3 regions of the Bacillus cereus group sp. RP43 genome follow, and region 2 is predicted to be linked to each of the others. Evidence: riboswitches for the same ligand, from Rfam matches in the RefSeq annotation. Region 2 holds a riboswitch; each other region holds the start of a gene.

Region 1 (7,170 bases), 620 kb from region 2:
AAAAGAGGGAACGAATGATGATGCGCTAAATTTATTACAAGCGTCTAGTTCATTACCTTTCATTGCACCAGTAGTAAATTACCGTGGTAAGCAATTGTTAGATGGCGGGATTTCTGATCCGATTCCAGTTCGTAAAGCACAGGAGGATGGATTTAAAAAATCAGTCGTTATTTTGACGAGAAATCATGGTTACGCAAAGAAAAAATCAAAATTTGGCTGGGTTGCAGCGAAGGCTTATAAAAAGTATCCAAACCTTGTTAATACGATGCTAACTCGTTATGAAGTGTATAATGAAACACTTCACTACATTGAAAAAGAAGAGCAAGCTGGTAATTTATTTGTTATTCGTCCGGAAGTGCCGCTTCAAGTAGATCGTATGGAAAAAGATGCGGCAAAACTACAAAGTTTATATGAGCAAGGCTATGAAGATGCAAAGAGACAATTTGCAGATTTACAAGCGTTTTTGCAAAAATAATAATTAGGCTGTGGAGAAGGAGTTCTCTGCAGCCTTTCTAGGGAGTACGGTAATAGCAAATTTCCTCTTGCTTCTTGCATTGAAAGTAGTTCGTGTGATTGTTGCAAAAGAAAAGTAGAGCATCGGAATTCGATGCTCTACTTTTTTATTTACGTTTCTTTTTAATAAATGAAAAGGCTAAAGCTGTAATTAAAATACCGCCTTTAATAATGTCTTGTGCATAATAAGGAACGTTCATCATTGTGAGGCCGTTCAATATAATTCCAATTAATACTGAGCCAAGAAATGTTCCGATGACATTTGGTTTCTTAGCACCGAACATTGCGTAACCGATATAGGCGGCTGCAACTGCATCCATTAATAATGGGGCGCCTGCTGAAACTTGTCCTGTTCCAACGCGGCTACATAGAATGATGCCGCCGATGGAGGCAAGTAAACCGCTAATCATATAAGCATATACACGGTAACGATCAGTAGGGATACCGGCTAGTCTAGCAGCTTCTCGATTCCCACCTGTCATATAAAAGAAACGACCGTACGTTGTTTTTTCTAAAAATAAATATGCAATCAAAACGACGCTAAGCATGATAATGACAGGGACTGGAATTCCTACAACAGAGCCCTGACCGATAAATAAAAAGGATGGAATAAAATGTCCTGTGGCACCAGACATTCCTTCATAAATAGAAGATCCTTTTGAGAATGTTAAGTGTAGTCCATTCACGATATACATGATACTTAATGTAGCTAGTAAATCTGGTAGTTTAATTCGGATAACGAGTAATGCATTAAATAATCCAACTAATAGACCACAAAGAATAGGAATAAGGAGTGTGACTAATAGTTCTTGTCGATATAAAACGAGACAAGAAGCCGCGGTAATTGTTGCTAAACTAGCGGTAGAGCCGACTGATAAATCAAATCCATCTACAATTAATGTAAAGGTAACACCAATTGCAAGTAACGTTACAATAGAAATAGAACGTAAAATATCACTAATATTGTTATAGGTTAAAAAAGAATCGTTTACGATAGAGAAAAAAATTGTAACTCCAATAATGATAGCGATCGTGCTAAATTGATAAAAAAGATGAGTAGGTAAATATAGTTTCTTAGTTTTCGTTTTATGAATGAGATTCAATGGAATAGCTCCCTTCAGATAAATGTAAAAGCTGTTCAGGAGACAGGTCACTCGGCAAGTATTCACCTACAAATTTGCCGTTTGCTAGTATAAGAATACGATCGGCGATATGTAACGCTTCATCCTGTTCTCCTGTGAAATAAATTACGGAACTTCCGTTATCTGTAATGTTACGAATGAATTGGAAAATATCTTGTTTTGCAGCTATGTCTACCCCTTTAGTTGGCTCGTCCAAAAGAAATAGATTAGGTTTGAATCCATCCCATTTTGCAATCGAGACTTTTTGTTGGTTTCCTCCGCTAAGTGAATGAATAAATGCTTTTGGATCATTCGGTGAAATGCTGAAAGCGGTAATTGCCGCAGTAGCATTATTTAATTCGGTTTGTTTTCGTCTCCAACCTGATTGGTGTAAATTTGTGTGACTTATAATATTTTCCGAAAGAAATAAGCCTTGTTTTCTTCTTTCTTCTGGTACAAGTGCGATTTTAGCTTTAATCGCATCTCGTGGTGTTTTAATCGTTATATTTTGACCGTCTATTTCTGCGTGATAAGTATGACGAGCACCAAATAAAGTTTCAGCAAGTGTTGTTTTACCGCTTCCAATTAATCCGTATATCACAACAGTTTCACCTTTCCGTATGGTGAGAGAAAGGGGAGAATGGTCCTTGTGTAATTGAAGTTCTTGTACTTTCAATAATTCTTCTTTTCCGCGTTTTGGTGCTGTATTAATAGGAAGTGTAAGTTGTTTTCCAGTCATTGCTTCCACAATTTGTTGATCTGTAATCTTTGTAATAGCTTCAGAAAGTGCAACTTTACCGTTATGTAATACAGTTACATCATCCGCGAAATTTCGAATCTCTGATAAACGATGAGAAATTAGGATGATGCCAATTCCTTTTGATGTTAAATTTTTTAATAGTTTCCCAAAGGTTTCAACTTCTTTTGGTCCAAGAGAAGAAGTAGGCTCATCTAATAAAAGATAATTTGTATTGTTAGATAAAGCTCTTGCGATAAGAAGTAATTGTTTTTCATGTAATGAGCAGTTTGAAACATCTTCCGAAACATTTAAATCGACCTGTACAGTTTGCAAATGTTGTTTAGCGAGCACGACTAATTTTGATTTTGAAAATAGTACTTTATTTTGCATTGCTAAATGATCGATTAGTACATTTTCTAATATAGATAATCCAGGAATAAGGCCGTAATCCACTTCTTGTGTCACGAAAGAAATACCATGTTTTTTTGCAACACGTGGAGAAGTAAAGGAAATAGACTGATTATCGATTTTTATATCGCCAGCAACTGGCTGAATTTCACCAGTTGCTATTTTTAGTAAAGTACTTTTTCCAGCACCGTTCATTCCTAGTAAAGCATGAACTTTTCCTTTTTGAATATGAATTGAAACATCTTCTAGAACAGGTGTAGAGACATGATAAGAATGTGTAATGTTTTGAAGAGAGAATGTCATCATTTTTTCTCCTTCTCTAATTTTTTCATCCAAGGAGAATACGCATCTTTTGAGTCTCCCCAACCGTTTATATATTTTGATAATTGATTCATTGTTATATTTTCTTTTGGTAAACTATTTTTCTTTACTAAATAAGGTTCTAGTGAATAAATATCTGGCGTTTGTTCACCAGCGATTTTTTTATATAAGAATCGTACTTGAACGTTACCTACTTCAGCTGGATCAGTAGCAGCGGTAGCAGTCCAAGGGGAATCTTCTTTTTGCATGAGTTGTAAATCTTCATTACTTAAGTCAATGCCGTATACTTTTATATCTGTACGACCAGCTTGTTCAAGTGCTTTGACAACTCCTTTAGCAAACTCATCCCAAGAAGCGAAAATAGCTTGTAAATCTCCTTTTTTCGGATGTTTCTTTAGTAAAGCTTCTACTTGTGTTTGTGTATCAAGTGGTGTGTTAGTGCTAGCGGTACCGAATCGTGCCACTTCTTGTATATTTGGATAGCGTTTATAAAAAGCATCAATGATAACATTGCGACGTTCCATTGGAGCGAATCCGCCAACCCATACGACTGCGATATTCCCTTGACCATTCAAATCTTCAGCTAACGTTTTTAATGATTTCCATGCAAGACTATAGTCATCTTGATCAATAATCGTTACACCAGGTAGGCGTAGGTCGTTATCAAATGCCACTACAGGAATATTCGCTTGTAATGCTTTTTCTACTCCGGGTTTTAGTGCTTCAGAGCGACCGTGATCAATTAAAATACCATCAACTTTTGAATTAATAGCAGTATCTAGATTTGCTACCATTTTTGCTAAATCATTATCAGAATTGTAGACTTGCACACTACCGCCGAATAGCTCGACTTGTTTTTTGACACCCTCAATATATTGAGAGGAAAAAGTTCCGATGGACATTTGCATAATTAATGCGATTTTTAATGGCTTTTTTACTTGGCTTGGAATTTCTGTTTGTAAATGATTTTCTACTGTTGTAGTTACTTTTTTCACAGTTTGTTGCTTTTGTGAAGAGATAGCATCTTGTTCATTTGTACAAGCTGTCAATGTAAGTAATAGAAAAATAAGTACGATGGAATACAATTTCTTCATAAAAAAATCCCCCCTAAACTAAGAAGAGAGGGGAGGGAGTGAAAATGAAAAACGCCTTTTCATATAGAAAAGACGCCTTATCATATTACTCTTATCTTTCAACACAACGTGTTGTAAGAATTAGCACCGTGCCCATAAATGGGTCGGTTGCCGGGCTTCGTAGGGCTCATCCCTCCACCTGCTCTTGATAAGACATCGAATATTCAACTATTTCGAATTATTCCATAAGTTTGTAGTGTTGTCAAATAGTTTTTCATAAAAAAACTCCCTCATAAAGAGGGAGTTTAATGTGGTAAGAAAACTAATTGATAAGCGAACAAGATCCCGAATAAATACACAAGTGGGTGAACAGCACGGAATTGTCCTTTTGCCACTTTCATAAGTGGATATGAAATAAATCCAAGTGCAATACCTGTTGAGATACTTGATGTAAGTGGCATGCTTAAGATTACTAAAAATGCTGGGAATGCTTCATCGAATGTATCCCAATCGATGTGGCGAACTGAGCCCATCATAAGACTACCAACGATAATTAATGATGGTGCTGTAATAGCTGAAACGCCAGAAACAGCGCTAACTAACGGTCCAAAGAATGCTGCTAATGCAAATAGAACAGCTACTGTAACAGTTGTTAAACCAGTACGACCACCAGCTGCAACACCAGCAGACGATTCAATGTAAGCTGTTGATGGTGTTGTTCCGAACATAGCTCCAATTGTTGCTGAGAATGAGTCAGATAGAAGAGCTCGTCCTGCTTTTGGAAGCTTTCCGTCTTTAATAAATCCGCCTTGTTGTGCTACACCAAGTAATGTTCCTGTTGTATCAAATAGTGTAACGAGGAAGAATGAGAACACAACGCCGTATAATCCGTAATTAATTACATCAGAAACAGCAGTAATTGGGTTTGAAACGATAATTCCTTCTGGTAATCCAGGCATTGATGTAACGCCGCTTGAGAATGTTAATTGACCTGTGAAGTAAGCGATAATCCCAGTTAATAACATTCCGATAAATAGTGCCCCGTTTATATTTAAAGACATAAGGATAATTGTAATTCCAAGGCCAGCTAATGCTAGTAGAACTGGAGCAGAGTGAAGATCGCCAAGCCCAACTAAGTTTGCATCATTTTTTGTAACAATTCCCGTTAAGCGCAAACCGATAAAAGCAATAAAAAGACCGATACCAGCAGTAAGTGCATGTTTTAAGTTCTCAGGAATTACTTCCATTAATTTCGTACGGAAAGATGTGAATGATAACAAAATTAAAATCATACCTGCTACGAATACAGCAGAGAATGCAATTGCGAAAGTCATGCCTTCATGGGCTTTTACAACAGAATAAGAGAAGTAAGCATTTAATCCCATACCTGGTGCAATTGCGATTGGTAAATTAGTAAAAATCGCCATAAATAATGTTCCGACAACAGCAGCGATAATTGTAGCTGTAAATGCTTGTTCAAACGGAACACCTGCATCCCCAAGGATGACAGGGTTTACGACAATGATATATGCCATTGTTAAAAAGGTAATAATACCTGCCATAATTTCAGTTTTAATAGAAGTTTTATGTTTTGAAAGGTTAAACATATAAACATCCTTTCTTTTTACGAATAATTTTCACAACAGTTATATATAATATTCGTTTTTTAACTATTTTGCAATAGTTTTGCATAAAAACTTTAGAACAACTCATATTTTATGTCGTAAATTCGAATATTAATCGTAAAACTGTGTGTGAATTGCGGTTCTTTAATGTGTAAGTAGTTTTTTTTATTGTGCGCATTATAAGGGGAAAGGAGTTGAAGGAAGTTATGCCGCAGCAAAAAAACTTTTTAACAATGCCAGCACAACATCAAAATAAACAACCTGGTATTGAATCGTTAATGAATCCTCTTCCAAAGTTTGAAGATCCAAATTATAAAGGAAGTGAAAAGTTAAAAGGAAAGAATGTATTAATTACAGGAGGAGATAGCGGGATTGGAAGAGCTGTTTCTATCGCTTTTGCAAAAGAGGGAGCAAATATTGCGATTGCTTATTTAGATGAGGATGAAGATGCAACTGAGACGAAACAACTTGTGGAAAAAGAAGGCGTGAATTGTGTATTACTGCCGGGGGATTTAAGTAGTGAACAACATTGTAAGGAGATTGTGGAAGAGACCGCCCGGCAGCTAGGGGGGCTAAATGTTCTTGTGAATAACGTCGCACAGCAATATCCGCAGCAAGGACTAGAGTATATTACAGCGGAACAGCTAGAAAAAACGTTCCGTATTAATATTTTTTCTTATTTTCATGTTGCAAAAGCAGCGCTATCCCATTTAAAGCAAGGGGATGTAATTATAAACACAGCATCTATTGTTGCATATGAAGGAAATGAAACGTTGATTGATTATTCTGCAACGAAAGGAGCAATTGTCGCTTTTACAAGATCGTTATCTCAGTCGTTAGTACAAAAAGGAATTCGTGTAAATGGTGTTGCACCAGGACCAATTTGGACACCGCTTATTCCATCTAGTTTTGATGAGAAAAAAGTATCACAGTTTGGGAGCAATGTTCCTATGCAAAGACCTGGTCAGCCGTATGAATTAGCGCCTGCATATGTATATTTAGCGTCTAGTGATTCGGCATATGTGACAGGGCAGATGATACATGTAAATGGTGGAGTAATTGTGAATGGATAGTTTTCATTTATAAGAGCAAAGTAAAGCTAACTGCATTTATCCCGCTATTTGCGGGCAGTAAGACTCCTACCTCAAAATTCGGCGAATGCAAGGAAGTTAGGTGGGAGATAAATGCCCGTAAATGCCCGATTGGTGAAGGCTAATACTCAGTAGGGGATGGACAAAACCTCCCACCGAGTAAAGTTTCACTTTATTATGATGTTAGTGCTAGGAGGATTTAGATGAAGAAAGTATGGTTTATCGTAATCCTATTTTTCTGCCTGCCAGCTAGCGTTTTTGCTAATACAGATCATTTAA
Region 2 (7,688 bases):
GCTCCGCGGCTGCTAAATAACAAACTTCCACCTCTTTAATGTTCTCTTCTTTTTGAAATAAAGAAGAAATCCACTTTATGTCTTGTAAAGTTTCCGGATCACTACTCCCTCTTGCAACGAGCAAAAGTGTTACTTTTTCTTCATAGTCTTTAATACCACTTCCGTTATATACCGCTTTTACAAGCACTTCTGATACACCAAATGGATTACCATACACTATTTTGATATCCGGATATTCCTCGTTTAACTTTCGTAATTCAAGCGGAATATCTTTCTTTACATGTCCTGCCGCTAATAAAAAAACAGGAATAGCGATAATCTCTGTAGCACCACGCTCCACACATTTACGAAATCCTTCTTCAATAGAAGGATTCGCTAGTTCTAAAAAACAAATTTCTTGAATATTTGCCTCTACATAGTTCATACATGACGTAATAAACGCAACCGCTTCTTCTTTTGCTGCTTTCAAACGGCTTCCATGACATATATATATAACAGCCTTCATTTTACAATACTCCGCTTACTTGATATGCAGTTTCCGTTTGTTTCTCAAACCAATGTATCTTTTCTCTAAAACGGACAACTTCTCCAATAACAATCATACTCGGATTTTTAATTTGTTCTTTTTTGGCTACATCTACAATTGTTCCTAACGTTGCTGTAACAGTACGCTGCATAGATGTCGTTCCCCACTCAATGATAGCAGCAGGTGTACTTTGATCTTTTCCATGTTTTATTAGTTGTTCACATATGTAAGGTAAATTACTAACCCCCATATAGACAGCTAATGTATCTACACCTTTCGCTAAACTTTCCCACTTCACTTCCTCTTCAGCCCCTTCTTTCCGGTGCCCTGTCACAACAGCAAAACTTGCACTGGCATCGCGGTGCGTTACCGGAATTCCAGCGTAAGCAGGAGCAGCTATCCCAGCTGAAATACCAGGAATAATTTCAAATGGGATATTTTGCTTCGCTAACGCTTCAGCTTCTTCCCCACCTCTTCCAAATACAAATGGATCTCCGCCCTTAAGCCTCGTTACAACTTTTCCTTTTTTCGCATATTTAATAAGAAATGTGTTAATTGTCTCTTGCTTCATCGTGTGATAATTCGGGAGTTTCCCGCAATAAATTAAATCAGCTTCAGGCTTTGCATAAGAAAGTAACTCTTTATTCACAAGGCGGTCATACAAAATAACGTCCGCCTTCTCGATACATTTCAACCCTTTAACAGTAATTAAATCTGGATCACCAGGCCCCGCCCCAACGATATAAACCTTCCCCATCATCTCTCCTCATTTCTACTATAAAATGAAACTTCCACTCTTCATCACGAATGGAAGTTACTATTATTTCGTATTACACTGCCCCTTACTCATGAATAACGAATGCCGCGCCTTTTCGAATCTTCTTTTTTTCATATAATGAGATTTCTTTCACTTCTGGTAGCGGTAAAAAGTATTTTTCAAGTTCTATCTCCGCAAGCTTAAATGCTTGCTCTTCACTTTGAGCAACAACGACTATTGGAACAACACTATTCACTAATACAGCTTCAAATCGATATAAATCCATATTGTCCCTCCTAAGACGCTATTACTTCTTCTACTACTTGGTTTAGTACAATTTGTAATTCTTCCACTCCAACACGTCCGACGAAATCATAAAACGTTTCGGCTAGTAATTTATTCTTTTGGAAATAACTTAAAAAGGACACGAGAACATCCGGCAAATCTTCTCCATCTATTTTCCCTTTTAATTTTTCGTTATATGCTCCTCCGTCTAATAGCGTTCCGCCCACATATATTTCAAACGCCTCAACGATTCCCTTTTCCTTCGTTTTCAGTTTTATCCCTTGCAAACCAATATCAGCAATTTGACGTTGACCACAGGAGTTCGGGCATCCTACCATATGAATTCGAATCGGAACATCAAGTGCAATTTGTGTATCTAAGTACTCTGCGATTTTGTGTAATCTTTCTTTCGTTTCTACTAACGCAAGATTGCAATACTCAATACCAGTACATGAAACCGCATGACCAATAAATGATTTCGGATTTGCAGAAATTACTTCAAACAACGGTTCACTTAATAATCCTGCAACATTTTCTGGCGGAACATTCGGAATAATGAAGTTTTGTGAGTTACAAGTACGGATTTGTCCGTTTCCATATTTCTTTGCAATTCTTGCAATCTCAAACATTTCCTCTGCATGTAAACGTCCTACCGGCACATTAAAACCGACATATTTTAACCCCTCTTGTTTTTGATCCTGGGCGCCATAAAAGTATCCTGCATTCCAGCCTTTGAGAGCACTCTCCCCTTTACTTTGCAATGGTCCTGTATACTCTATTAGTTTCTCTTTAAATTTCTCCGCGCCCCAGTCAGCAACAAGAAATTTCAAACGTGCTAAATGACGCTTTTCACGATATCCAAAATCACGGAATATAGTAGCAATTGCAATCGATACTGCTTTCACTTCTTCTGGTAAAACGAATACATCTAATTCTTCCGCTAAGTACGGACGAGCTGATAAGCCTCCGCCTACTTTTATATGAAAACCAACTTTTTTCTCACCATCTATTTCTTTCGTAGCAGGTGTAAATGCCACACAGTTAATCTCTGCATTTGCTGAATTATAAATGTTAGAACTAATAGACATTTTAAATTTACGTGGTAGATTAGAAAACTCTTCATTATGTTGGAAGTAATCGTATATTTCTTTAACAATCGATGTTGTATCAAATAGTTCATTCGCATCAATTCCAGCAAGTGGATTACCTGTAATATTACGTGTAATATCACCGCATGCCCCTGCTGAAGATAAACCAACTCTCGCTAATCTTTTAAAAATATCCGGAATTTGCCCAATTTCTAACCAATGAAACTGAATCGCCTGTCTTGTCGTAATATCTAACACATCACGCCCATAATCTTCAGCGATAGAAGCTAGCACCTCTGCCTGCGCATTTGTAATAATCCCAGAAGGAATATTGACACGCATCATAAAATAGCCCGCTTCTTTCGGTCGTTGCAAATACAATCCTGCCCATTTAAATGCGTCCCACTCTTCTTTCGGAATAGATTCGAATCCATTTTCTGCGTAGTATGGAATATCATTAAAGATTTCCAATCCATCTTTTTCTAATTTGTTTTTCTCAGTCTGATTTAATTTTTCATTATTAGCCCATACTTTTTCATAACTCATTTTTAATCCCCCTATATAAAACTACGCTCTTGTAAGTATTTCACGATTTGTTCTGCACATTCTTCAATAGAATACTTGTGCGTTTCTACAATTAATTCCGCTTGTTCTGGTTCCTCATACGGTGAATCAATTCCCGTAAACTCTTTAATATCACCTTTTCTCGCCTTTTTATAAAGTCCTTTCGGATCACGTTTCTCACACTCTTCAATCGGACACTTCACAAAGACTTCAATAAACTCATCTGCCGCTAATAGATCTCTAACTTGTTTTCTGTCTACTCGAAATGGTGAAATAAACGCTGTAAGGACAACAGTTCCTTGATCTACAAATAGCTTCGCCACTTCACCAATACGTCTTATATTTTCCATACGATCACTTTCAGAAAAACCTAAATCTTTATTTAAACCGTGGCGAATATTATCCCCATCTAGCACATAATTTCCGATATTCTTTTCAAACAGTTTACGAGCAACCGCATTCGCTACTGTAGATTTACCCGAAGCTGATAAACCAGTAAACCAAACTACAAAACTGTGATGCCCATTTTTCACTCTTCTCTCATCTTTTGAAACAGAAGCTGTATGCCAAGTAATATTCGTATCCATCTCGTTCTCTCCCTATTCTGTTACTACTTCTTTTTTCAAACCTTTTATCAGCACTTCCACTACTTCTTTACGACTAAATGTACTCGGCGGAATCTCACCATTTCTTAACATTTCTCGTACTTTCGTACCTGATAAGATGACACGGTCTTCTTTTCCATGCGGACACGTTTTCGTTGAAGCCATTGCTTCACATTTAGTGCAGTAGAAACTATGTTCAAAAAATAACGGCGTAATCCCTAACTCTTCTACTGTAAAATTCGTAAAGATTTCCTGCGCTTCATATGTTCCGTAATAGTCTCCTACCCCGGCATGATCACGCCCTACAATAAAGTGGGTGCAACCAAAGTTCTTTCTTACTAGTGCATGAAATATCGCTTCCCTTGGTCCTGCGTAACGCATTGCTGCAGGAAATACGCCTAAAAAGACACGGTTTTTCGGATAATAGTTTTGAAGTAGTACTTCATAGCTTTCCATCCTTACATCAGCAGGAATATCATCTGACTTTGTTTCCCCAACAAGTGGATTTAAAAAGAGACCGTCTACAATTTCAAGAGCAGACTTTTGAATATATTCATGAGCACGATGTACCGGGTTTCTCGTTTGAAATCCGACTACTGTTTTCCAGCCACGTTTTTTAAATTCTTCTCTCGTTTCAATCGGATCTAAATGATAAGAAGGAAATTGCTTATTTTCAAAGCGTTTTGTAAGAATAATAGCTCCTCCAACGTAAACATTTGGTCGTTCATATAATTTCTTTACTCCTGGATGAGCTTCATTCGTCGTTTTATATACAAGTAACGCTTCTTTTTCTTTATCAGGTACAAAAATATCTTCTATTTGAATAACACCATATACATTTCCGGCGTTGACAAGTTTTACTTCCTCTCCAGCCTGCAGTTTCTCTGCTACTTCTTCTGTTACCGGTAGTGTAATCGGTATACTCCATACGCTTCCATTTGCTAAACGAAGCGTTTCTACTACTGAATCATAATCTCTCTTCCCTAAAAATCCTGTAAGAGGGCTATATCCTCCTGTCGCCAAAAGTTCTAAATCACTAAGTGCAATTTTGTCTATCTCGATTTCCTTTACAATGTTCGATATGTCATATGTTTCATCAATGCGGTTTACTAATTCATTTGTTGTACTCATCTTCTTATATCCCTTCTTAGCTTTATTTCAAAATCTATCTCATTGAAAGTGAAGGCCACATTCCGTCTTCATTTTCCCAGCCCATCTTCCATCTCTTGAGTCGCCACCATCACCTACAGGTAATGTACATTTCTCACACCCAATACTCGGATAGCCAACATCATGCAATGGGTTATACGGCAAACTATGTTTATATACATATCGCCAAACTTCTTTCCAAGTCCAATGAATGAGCGGACAAACTTTAATAGATTGAAAACGACGATCTTGATTTATAAACTGTGTATGCTTACGCGTTTCTGATTGTTCCCTTCTTAAGCCCGATATCCACGCTTTTTCCGCTGCTAATGATTTTTCTAACGGTAAAATTTTTCTAATACTACAGCAAAGATTCGGATTACTTTCCCATAACTTCTCTCCATGAAGCTTCGCTTGTTCATCAAGTGTAAGTTCTGGCAGTTTTTCTATAATATTTAATGAAGGAAATCTCTCGCGTACCTTTTTAATTAATTCGTACGTTTCTTGAAAATGAACATTTGTATCTAAAAATACAACTTTAGCAGATGGATTTACTTGGTTTATAAGATGCAATAAAACCATTCCCTCCACCCCAAAGCTACATGCATATACAATTTCATCTTTATACTCTCTATAAGCCCAACTTAATACTGATAGCGCGCCTTTCGTTTCATCTTCTTCAGAAAATGAAACACTATTTTCTTTCCACGTTTCGTACGTCAACATGTTTTTTCCCCCTGTAAAAGCAAAAAGACGGCTTTAACCTATTAAAAATAGATTAAAACCGCCTCTAGTTTTTCTAGTCAGCGCTTTTCACTTTAAACGGACCTTTTCACTTTTCTCTAATTGAATCACTTTTCCATCTTGCACAACAATTGTAATTGAACCATATTTCATATCAGCAAGCATCGTTTGAATTTTTTCGGACACTTCATCAAAATGTTCCCGTACGCTCACGCAAACAGCCCCCTTTTTATTCATAAAAAAAATCTTTCCCATTTCGAAAAGACTGTTCGGTAATATATTTTACCTTATCTTTCAAAATGGATTCCATTTTGCTGGATTTAGCACCTTGCTTTCTATAAGCAGGTTGCCGAGCTTCGTAGGGCCAGTTCCCTCAGCTTCTCTTGATAAGCTTTGTATTTGTATTTTATCACAATTCTGATTTTTTTCAATCCTAGTTTTCCGATATATTTAATTATTTTTCTTTTTTTAAAAGGAGTTGCCTTTACTAGACAACTCCTTCTTTCTCATTCACACCAGCTCTTTAATACGTATGCGATCGTTCCCAATGATATTTTCATATGTTTCACGTTCTACGACAATTTGTGACGTCCCGCCTTTTGCAAAGACGACAGCTGGTCTACGAATACGATTATAATTATTAGCCATCGAGTACCCATATGCCCCCGTACAAGAAATTGCTAGTAAATCAGAAGAAGCAACTTGCGGTAAGTTAATATCCCAAATCAGCATATCTCCACTTTCACAGCATTTCCCAGCAATCGAAACGAGCTCCTCATTCTTATCATTCCCTCGATTCGCCAACATCGCCTCATAACGGGCTCCGTATAGAGCTGGTCTTAAATTATCTGTCATTCCACCATCGACTGAAACATATTTCCGAATGCCAGGAATCTCTTTCACCGCTCCGACTGTATAAAGTGTTGTTCCAGCATCACCTACGATACTACGACCTGGTTCAATCCATATTTCTGGAAGCGGATATTCACATAATGTAAATTGTTCTCTTATCGTACTTGTTACAGCGTGCACATACGTTTCAAGTGTTAATGGTGCATCTGACTCCGTATAACGTATACCGAAACCTCCGCCCACATTTAATACTTTCATCACATAATGTGTTCGCTCTCTCACTTCTTCTAAAAATTGGCGGAGTACTTCAATTGCTCGAACAAATCCAGCCGTTTCAAATATTTGTGATCCGATGTGCGAGTGAATTCCTAGCACATTATAATTTGATTTTTGCAAGGCAAGCTCAATTGCTTGCATCGCTTGACCATTTGAAACACCAAACCCAAATTTCGAATCCTCTTGACCTGTTGTTATATATTCGTGTGTATGTGCCTCTACTCCAGGCGTTACACGGATTAATATGTTCACAAATTTCCCATGTTGCATTGCTAAATCATGTAAGATTTCTAATTCTAAGAAATTATCTACTACAAAACAACCGATATTCGCCTGAAGAGCCATAATCATTTCTTCTTCTGTTTTATTATTTCCGTGAAAATGAATACGCGATGCCGGAAAACCAGCTTGGAGCGCAGTATATAATTCTCCTCCAGAAACAACGTCTAAAGACATATTCTCTTCACGAGCTACTCGGCACATCTCCATGCACAAGAACGCCTTGCTTGCATATGCTACTTGATAAGAGAAACCACTTTCTTTAAAAGCACGATGAAACGCGCGGCACTTTCCTCGAATAGACTCTTCATCGTATACATAAAGTGGTGTTCCGTATTGTTTTGCTAGCTGCGTCGTATCGCACCCACCAATTTCTAAGTGTCCTTGCCCATTGATTCGGCTTGTGCCGTGTAAATACATTTGAATTCCTCCCTTATTTCCTCTAAAACTCATAACCCCAATCTTCTATTCATTGCAGCACGCTTTTAGATAGACAAAAAACGCGCGGAACAATGTTCACACGCGTTTCTTATTAGGAAAAATATATATTGAAAAAATAAACG
Region 3 (7,170 bases), 2.4 Mb from region 2:
TGGAAATAATTTTTTGTATATCCAGAGCAGCCACTTTCCTATTAAACTGAAGAATAAAATATATCGTAACGTTTAAAATATTCATTATGCTCTTTTGGTGAAGGCAGTATAAATTCCTAAAGTCATTAATCCTAGAAACATAATAGTTAATATACATATAAGTATGATTTGCATATATGCTCATCCTCTTCTTTTATTTCTAGAGCTTCTCATTAGAAAAATACTCTTACTAGTTGTTCAACCATCACTATCATAAAAATTGGAATTCCTAACACAAACAAACCACTCCAACCAAGAGACCGAACATTCACAATCGTTGTTATCACTAGCATAACCCCTCCAATTAAATATCTTCCTAATTGAGGGACTTCATAGGAAGGAAAACTATACCAATCTTTTAAAAACATTATTAATACTGGTAAATAAGTAAGTATTACTGCTCCAAATAGCAGTAAACCCTTTTTCAACATACTCCTTTGAAAACTAGCACCTCTTAAAAATAAAATTCCTCCCACAATCATTAACACTAAGATAATCGGATATCCAATCAACCCTATTAAAGAAATGGTATAAGGCTCATTTAAATTTCGAAATAAAAGATCTGGAACAGTCCAATAGCATAATATGCTCATAATAGCTGTAGCTAGCCATCCTAAATTCCGTTTATAATCCACTTGCATTTCTTTTACAAGTTGATTTGCATATTCCTTTGGTGAATCACCAAATATATCCTCTACACTCTTGCCCCTTTTTTCACCTTCAGTTAAATGCAATTCTGCATCTTCTAAAAAGGATTCAATATCTTTTTCACTTATCCCTTTTGCTGTTAAATAAGTACCTGTATTTTCCAGAAAATCTCGTGAATCTTGAGAAAGCATCCCATTCCCCCCTCCCTTATTTAACCGTTTCTCTTCTATTCGCCTTCATCATAATTTCAAGGAAAATTAAAATAAATAAACTTCCATACAAGCATACAATTTGAAATAACATTGGCATAAGATCTTCCGATGTAAATGTTTTAAACACTAACATAATAGAAAGCGGAATAATTAAATATAAGTTTTTAAACCATCCTTCAAAATATATATTCATAGATACCGTGAGGATAAAGATCCCTCCAGCTAATATATAACTTTGGACTAGAGTCAACGTAAACATCGTTGTAGGATATATCACATCTAATATCGTAACAGCTCCTAATAAAAACATTGGCGCTATCATGACTAAAAACCGCATGGAGAACCACGTTTTTGTAAAACTTGTTACAAAGGTCATTTTACGAAGCAGAAAATTTGGACCCACAACAGCTAAAATCAATGTAAAACTATAGCCAATACACTGAATAAGCGAAATCTGTAAAATCCCATTATTAACTATTAAAATAGAGGCAATAATCCAAAACGAAACGATATTCATTACCGTAAACCCAATTTGCTTCCACGTTTCCTGTCTATCTCTTTCCATTACTTTTACAAGTTCATTTGCATATTCTTTCGGCGAGCTTCCGAAAATTTCTTCTACACTTTTCCCATCACTCTCACCTTCTATTAAATGCAACTCTGCATCTTCTAAAAAGCTTTCAATATCGCTTTCTTTCACACTCTTTGCAGTTAAAAATAATCTCATATCCAATAAAAAATTTCGCGCTTCATTTGATAACATTATTTCTTTCTCCCCTTCCCCTCAATTAGACGCTCTACACTACTTTGCATCGCTTCCCAGCGATCCATAAATTCATCCAGTGCTTCCTCGCCTTTTTCTGTTAATGTATAATATTTTCGCTTTGGGCCAGATGGAGATTCCTTCATTACACTTGTTATTAATCCTTCCTTTTGCATTCGTATTAATAACGGATAAATACTTCCCTCACTCGCCATTGTGAAACCATATTTCGCTAGTTTTTCACTCATTTCATAACCATATATTTCACCTTCAGAAATAATAGCAAGTAAGCAACCTTCTAAAATCCCTTTTAGCATTTGACTTGTCGACATATTTCAAATCCTCCCACTATCTTGTTTTACAAGATAGATAAGCGTAAGTATCTTGCTTTACAAAATAGTATAGCAAAGACTATTTTGTAAAGCAAGATAGCTAAAGATATTTTCCAAATGTTTGCAGGGATTTCATTATCGCCTCTCTAAATAGAGCAATAAGAGAACTTTTATTATGAAGGAGTGTTTTTCATCATGGTTACAAATCGAGTTGTCTTTTTAACAGGTGCTGCGAGCGGTATTGGTTATGAAATGGGAAGTGCTTTCGCAAAAGAAGGTGCTAGAGTTGTCATTAGTGATCGCCTTGAAGATCGTGCAAAAGAAGCTGCTGAACAATTGCAAAAAGAAGGCTATCAAGCTATCGGTTTAAAATGTGACGTTACAGCTGAAGAAGAAATTGCAGCAGCAATTTCTCAAACAGTTACTCACTTCGGTTCATTAGACGTATTAATTAACAACGCAGGAATGCAGTACGTCTCACCAATTGAAGATTTTCCAACGGATAAGTTCGAACTTCTTATTAAAATTATGCAAATTGCTCCATTTATTGCAACCAAGCTTGCCTTTCCTATTATGAAGAAACAACAGTATGGACGAATTATTAATATCGCTTCTATTAACGGCCTTGTCGGATTTGCTGGAAAAGCTGCTTATAATAGTGCGAAACATGGAGTAATCGGATTAACAAAAGTGGCTGCTTTAGAGGGAGCAACTCATGGAATTACTGTAAACGCTCTTTGTCCCGGATATGTTGATACTCCCCTTGTACGAAATCAACTACAAGATTTAGCAACTACACGAAATATACCACTTGAAAATGTTTTAGAAGATGTTATTTATCCTCTTGTACCGCAAAAACGCTTGTTGCAAGTACAAGAAATTGCAGATTATGCTATGTTTTTAGCAAGTGAAAAAGCAAAAGGCATAACTGGTCAAGCTGTTGTTATCGATGGTGGATATACTGCTCAATAAAAAATAAAGTTTGCTCATGAAGAGCAAACTTTATTTTACTTTCTATCGCGAGGATCTTCCTACTTTAGTAATTGTTTAGGGAGTTTCTCAATTGCAACAATCACTCCGTCTAATTTGCTTTCAATGCGATGTAGTAAATATAGTGTTACAACAATTGGAAACCCCACATTACCTATCATCCTGATCCACTCTTCCATCCTTCTCTCCTCCTTTCATTATATAAATAAGGGGAAAGAACACATTTAGGCATAAAAAAACAAGCTATTATGTATTAGCTTGTTTTTCAAATAATGATGCAATTTCTCGCTTATAATCTCCACGTATAATACCTCTCTCAGTAATAATACCTGTAATTAATTCATGCGGTGTTACGTCAAATGCAGGATTATAAACATCTGTACCAATTGGTGCTACTTGTTTGCCAAAAATTTTCGTAACTTCTGTTTCATCTCTTTCTTCAATAACAATTTCGGTACCTGTTTGTTTCGTAATATCAAACGTAGATAACGGTGCTGCAACGTAAAATGGGATACCGAAATACTCTGCTAATATAGCTAAATTTAATGTTCCTATTTTATTAGCAGTATCACCGTTTTCAACGATTCTATCTGCCCCTACGATAATCGCATTAATTTCTTTCGTTCGAATTGCATGTGCCGCAGTATTATCCGTAATAAGCGTTACATCAATTTCCGCTTGCTTCAACTCCCAAGTTGTTAAACGTCCCCCTTGTAAAACTGGTCTTGTTTCACATGCATACGCATGTAAATGTACACCTTTCTCTTTCCCAATATAAAACGGTGCTAATGCAGTACCATATCTAGCAGTTGCGATACTCCCTGCATTACAAATTGTTAAAATTTTATCACCGTCTTTAAAACACGTTAAACCATGTTCTCCAATATTTCGGCACACAGCTTCATCCTCTTGCTGAATACGAAGCGCTTCTTCTTCTAATATTTTTTGCGCTTCTTTTATTGTAGCAACCTCTCGAATAGATTCTCTCATACGATCGATTGCCCAAAATAAATTGACTGCCGTCGGGCGTGATGTCCCTAAATAGTTACAATCTCTATTAAACTTCTTTTGAAACTCATCGATATTTATAGCATCGTATTTCTTTGCCGCAAGCGCCAAACCAAACGCAGCTACAATTCCAATTGCAGGTGCCCCGCGTACTTCTAACATAACAATGCTTTTCCATACCTCTTCAATAGTCGTTAATGTTTTAAACTCAGTAATATGCGGTAGTTTTGTTTGGTTTAATACGGCAATGGCATCGCCTTTCCAACTTACAGATCTCGGAACAGTAACAATTGTACTCATGCTTTTACGCCTCCAACTGTCTGTTGAAATAATGTTCGAAACAGTTGAATATCAGCACTCTTAGATTCATATTTTATTAGTTCTTTTCCTAAGTATAGCGCTTGCTTCTTAGCTTGAATTCTTTTTTCTTTATTTGCTATTTCATCTAAATCCGCTACATGCGCTAAGCCAATTGTTCTACGAATAAGTTCACATCCAGCAAATCCGACAGCATCAGTAAAGATATTTTGTAAAATAATCGGTAACCATTGTTTTTCTTTCGTATATGCTTCTACACCTTCTCCAATCCATAACCTCGTAAAAGCTTCTACAAAATAACTCCATGTCTTCTCTATATGGAAAAATAGTACATTTCTCTCTTCTTCTTCTCTAGATAAAGCATTTAATAATAAATTTGCAATAAATTGACCGATGTCAAATCCAAATGGACCGTACGTTGCAAATTCTGGATCAATTACTTTCGTTTCAGAAGGTGATGAAAATATACTACCAGTATGTAAATCTCCGTGTATGAGAGCTTCTTTTCTCGTTAAAAACTTATACTTATACTGTGCTACTTTTAATTTTAAATTTTTATCACTCCACAGTTCATCAACCACTAGTTGTAGCTCTGGTTCATAATCATTCGTATCATAATGACTAAACGGATCTGTAAACACTAAATCTTCTGTAATTTTGCTAAGGTCTGGGTTTACAAATGTACCCTCTAGTACCCTCTTCTCTTCTGACTGTAAACCGAAATCTGAAGTATAAAATAAAACATGTGCTAGAAAACGACCAATATGCTGGGATAAAAGAGGATACTCTTCTCCGTCTATTAATCCTTTTCTTGTAATCGTTAGTCTTGATAAATCTTCTATTACTGTCAATGCCAACTCCTCATCATGACTGTATACTTCTGGAACGTATTCCGGTACATACTTCGCGAAAATTTGTAATGCTTTACTTTCAATCGTTGCTCTTTTTATTGACAATGGCCAGCTCTCACCAACTACTTTTGCATATGGAAGTGCTTGTTTTAATATAATCGTCTTTTCTCCATCATCTAATTTGAATACGTAATTTAAATTGCCATCTCCAATTTCATGGCAGATTACATTCGCTTTCTTTTCAAAGTATCCATGTTCTTTTGCGTAGTGTACAGCTGTTACTTCTGTTAATGAATAATATCCCATCGTCTTCTCCCCCTTTTAATTCAGAGGTTTTTCTAGCACAAAAAAACCTCTTCCCACAAAGAAAGAGGTTTGAAGTTTATCTTCTCCCCTCTTATCTGCCAGAAAGTTTACTTTCTGCTGGAATTAGCACCGTGCCTTTTGGCGTCATAAACGCCCCATTTCACAATGGTATTACGGTCGGTTGCTGGGCTTCATCGGGCCAAATCCCTCCACCTGCTCTTGATAAGAGTTTTATAATTTTTAGAATCTTTAACTTTATGATGAAGACTATACCAAGAATAAAAATCACTTGTCAACATTTTATTTGTATAATTCTGGACGACGATCTGCAAAAACTGGAATTCCTTTGCGAACCTCTTTAATTTTCTCGAATTTAAGCTCTCCAAATAAAATAGATTCCTCTTCATCTGCCTCTACTACAACTTCACCCCACGGATCGACAATTAAAGAATGACCTGCAAACTCATTATTCGGATCCTTTCCTGCCCTATTACATGCTACAACATAACACTGATTTTCAACTGCTCTCGCCTGTAAAAGCAAACGCCAATGCCCTAAACGTACTAATGGCCATTCTGCTACAACAAATAAAACTTTTGCACCTTTAGCAGTATGAACACGCATCCACTCCGGAAAACGAATATCATAGCAAATTGTGCCAGCGCACTCTACATCATCTAGCTTAAATTCACCTGTCTCATTACCAGCTACTAAATATTTATGTTCATCCATAAGCTGAAATAAATGTACTTTACTATATTCATTGATTAGATTCCCTTCATTGTTTACAACATACATTGTATTTGTAACACCTTGCTCTGTTTGCTTCGCAATGGAACCACCAACAATATGTACACCATATTGTTTCGACCATTCTTTCAACTTTTCTTTCGTTTCTACTCCCTCTCTATCTGCAATTTCAGAAAGTCTCGTTAAATCATATCCTGTTGTCCATAGTTCTGGTAAGACGATAACATCTGGTCTTTCCTTCATCGCTTCACTTATTTTATTTTTAGCGTTCTCAATATTTTTTTCTACATCTCCAAAGACAATATCCATTTGAATACATGCGACTTTCATTTTTTCAGCCCCATTCTCATTTTTTTCTTTACAAAATACTGGAAAGATTATATCATTTGTCACTAGAATTGTAACAACTTTCAAAAGAGGTGGAAAGTATGAAATTATTTCAACCTTCTGAGATAGTAACATCATTGCCGACACAATTTTTCGCTTCACTTGTTGCAAAAGTTAACAAAGTCGTTGCAGCTGGTCACGATGTTATTAATCTAGGTCAAGGTAATCCAGATCAACCAACACCGCAGCATATCGTTAAAGCTTTACAAGATGCTGCTGAAAAGACCATTCATCATAAATATCCGCCATTTCGCGGACACGAAAGCTTAAAAGAAGCCGTGGCAACATTCTATCAACGTGAATATGATGTAGTAGTAAATCCAAAAACTGAAGTTGCTATTTTGTTTGGCGGAAAAGCTGGATTAGTAGAATTACCAGTTTGTTTTACAAACCCTGGTGATACTATTCTCGTTCCAGATCCAGGCTATCCAGATTATTTATCAGGAGTTGCTTTAGCAAAAGCACAATTTGAAACAATGCCGCTTATTACAGAAAAAAATTTTTTACCGGATTATACAAAAATTGATGACTCTGTTGCAGAGCGAGCAAAGTTAATGTTTTTAAAC

The links. Region 2 has a riboswitch for S-adenosylmethionine ahead of QCI75_RS19770 (YezD family protein). Riboswitches for the same ligand answer to the same signal wherever they lie in the genome.
Positions count from the first base shown of each region.
Region 1: linked by a shared signal. The riboswitch ahead of QCI75_RS22965 (sugar ABC transporter substrate-binding protein) and the one ahead of QCI75_RS19770 (YezD family protein) in region 2 are both predicted to bind S-adenosylmethionine.
Region 3: linked by a shared signal. The riboswitch ahead of mtnK (S-methyl-5-thioribose kinase) and the one ahead of QCI75_RS19770 (YezD family protein) in region 2 are both predicted to bind S-adenosylmethionine.

Region 1 is NZ_JARVHQ010000001.1:4,407,065-4,414,234, reverse strand. Features, by position in the region: gene QCI75_RS22980 (patatin-like phospholipase family protein) at 1-475, shown strand, start outside; gene QCI75_RS22975 (ABC transporter permease) at 621-1,616, opposite strand; gene QCI75_RS22970 (sugar ABC transporter ATP-binding protein) at 1,600-3,087, opposite strand; gene QCI75_RS22965 (sugar ABC transporter substrate-binding protein) at 3,084-4,196, opposite strand; SAM riboswitch class I at 4,285-4,390, opposite strand; gene QCI75_RS22960 (NCS2 family permease) at 4,481-5,782, opposite strand; gene QCI75_RS22955 (SDR family oxidoreductase) at 6,007-6,873, shown strand; gene QCI75_RS22950 (L,D-transpeptidase) at 7,095-7,170, shown strand, end outside.
Region 2 is NZ_JARVHQ010000001.1:3,791,579-3,799,266, forward strand. Features, by position in the region: gene QCI75_RS19735 (sirohydrochlorin chelatase) at 1-505, opposite strand, end outside; gene cobA (uroporphyrinogen-III C-methyltransferase) at 507-1,283, opposite strand; gene QCI75_RS19745 (DUF3906 family protein) at 1,369-1,569, opposite strand; gene QCI75_RS19750 (nitrite/sulfite reductase) at 1,580-3,202, opposite strand; gene cysC (adenylyl-sulfate kinase) at 3,214-3,807, opposite strand; gene sat (sulfate adenylyltransferase) at 3,820-4,956, opposite strand; gene QCI75_RS19765 (phosphoadenylyl-sulfate reductase) at 4,996-5,700, opposite strand; gene QCI75_RS19770 (YezD family protein) at 5,788-5,931, opposite strand; SAM riboswitch class I at 6,003-6,111, opposite strand; gene lysA (diaminopimelate decarboxylase) at 6,229-7,545, opposite strand.
Region 3 is NZ_JARVHQ010000001.1:1,348,928-1,356,097, reverse strand. Features, by position in the region: partial or broken gene QCI75_RS07210 (DNA-binding protein) at 1-174, opposite strand, end outside; gene QCI75_RS07205 (DUF1129 domain-containing protein) at 213-878, opposite strand; gene QCI75_RS07200 (DUF1129 domain-containing protein) at 895-1,662, opposite strand; gene QCI75_RS07195 (PadR family transcriptional regulator) at 1,662-1,994, opposite strand; gene QCI75_RS07190 (3-hydroxybutyrate dehydrogenase) at 2,190-2,966, shown strand; gene QCI75_RS07185 (YvrJ family protein) at 3,026-3,163, opposite strand; gene mtnA (S-methyl-5-thioribose-1-phosphate isomerase) at 3,231-4,292, opposite strand; gene mtnK (S-methyl-5-thioribose kinase) at 4,289-5,467, opposite strand; SAM riboswitch class I at 5,556-5,696, opposite strand; gene QCI75_RS07170 (carbon-nitrogen family hydrolase) at 5,768-6,631, opposite strand; gene QCI75_RS07165 (pyridoxal phosphate-dependent aminotransferase) at 6,646-7,170, shown strand, end outside.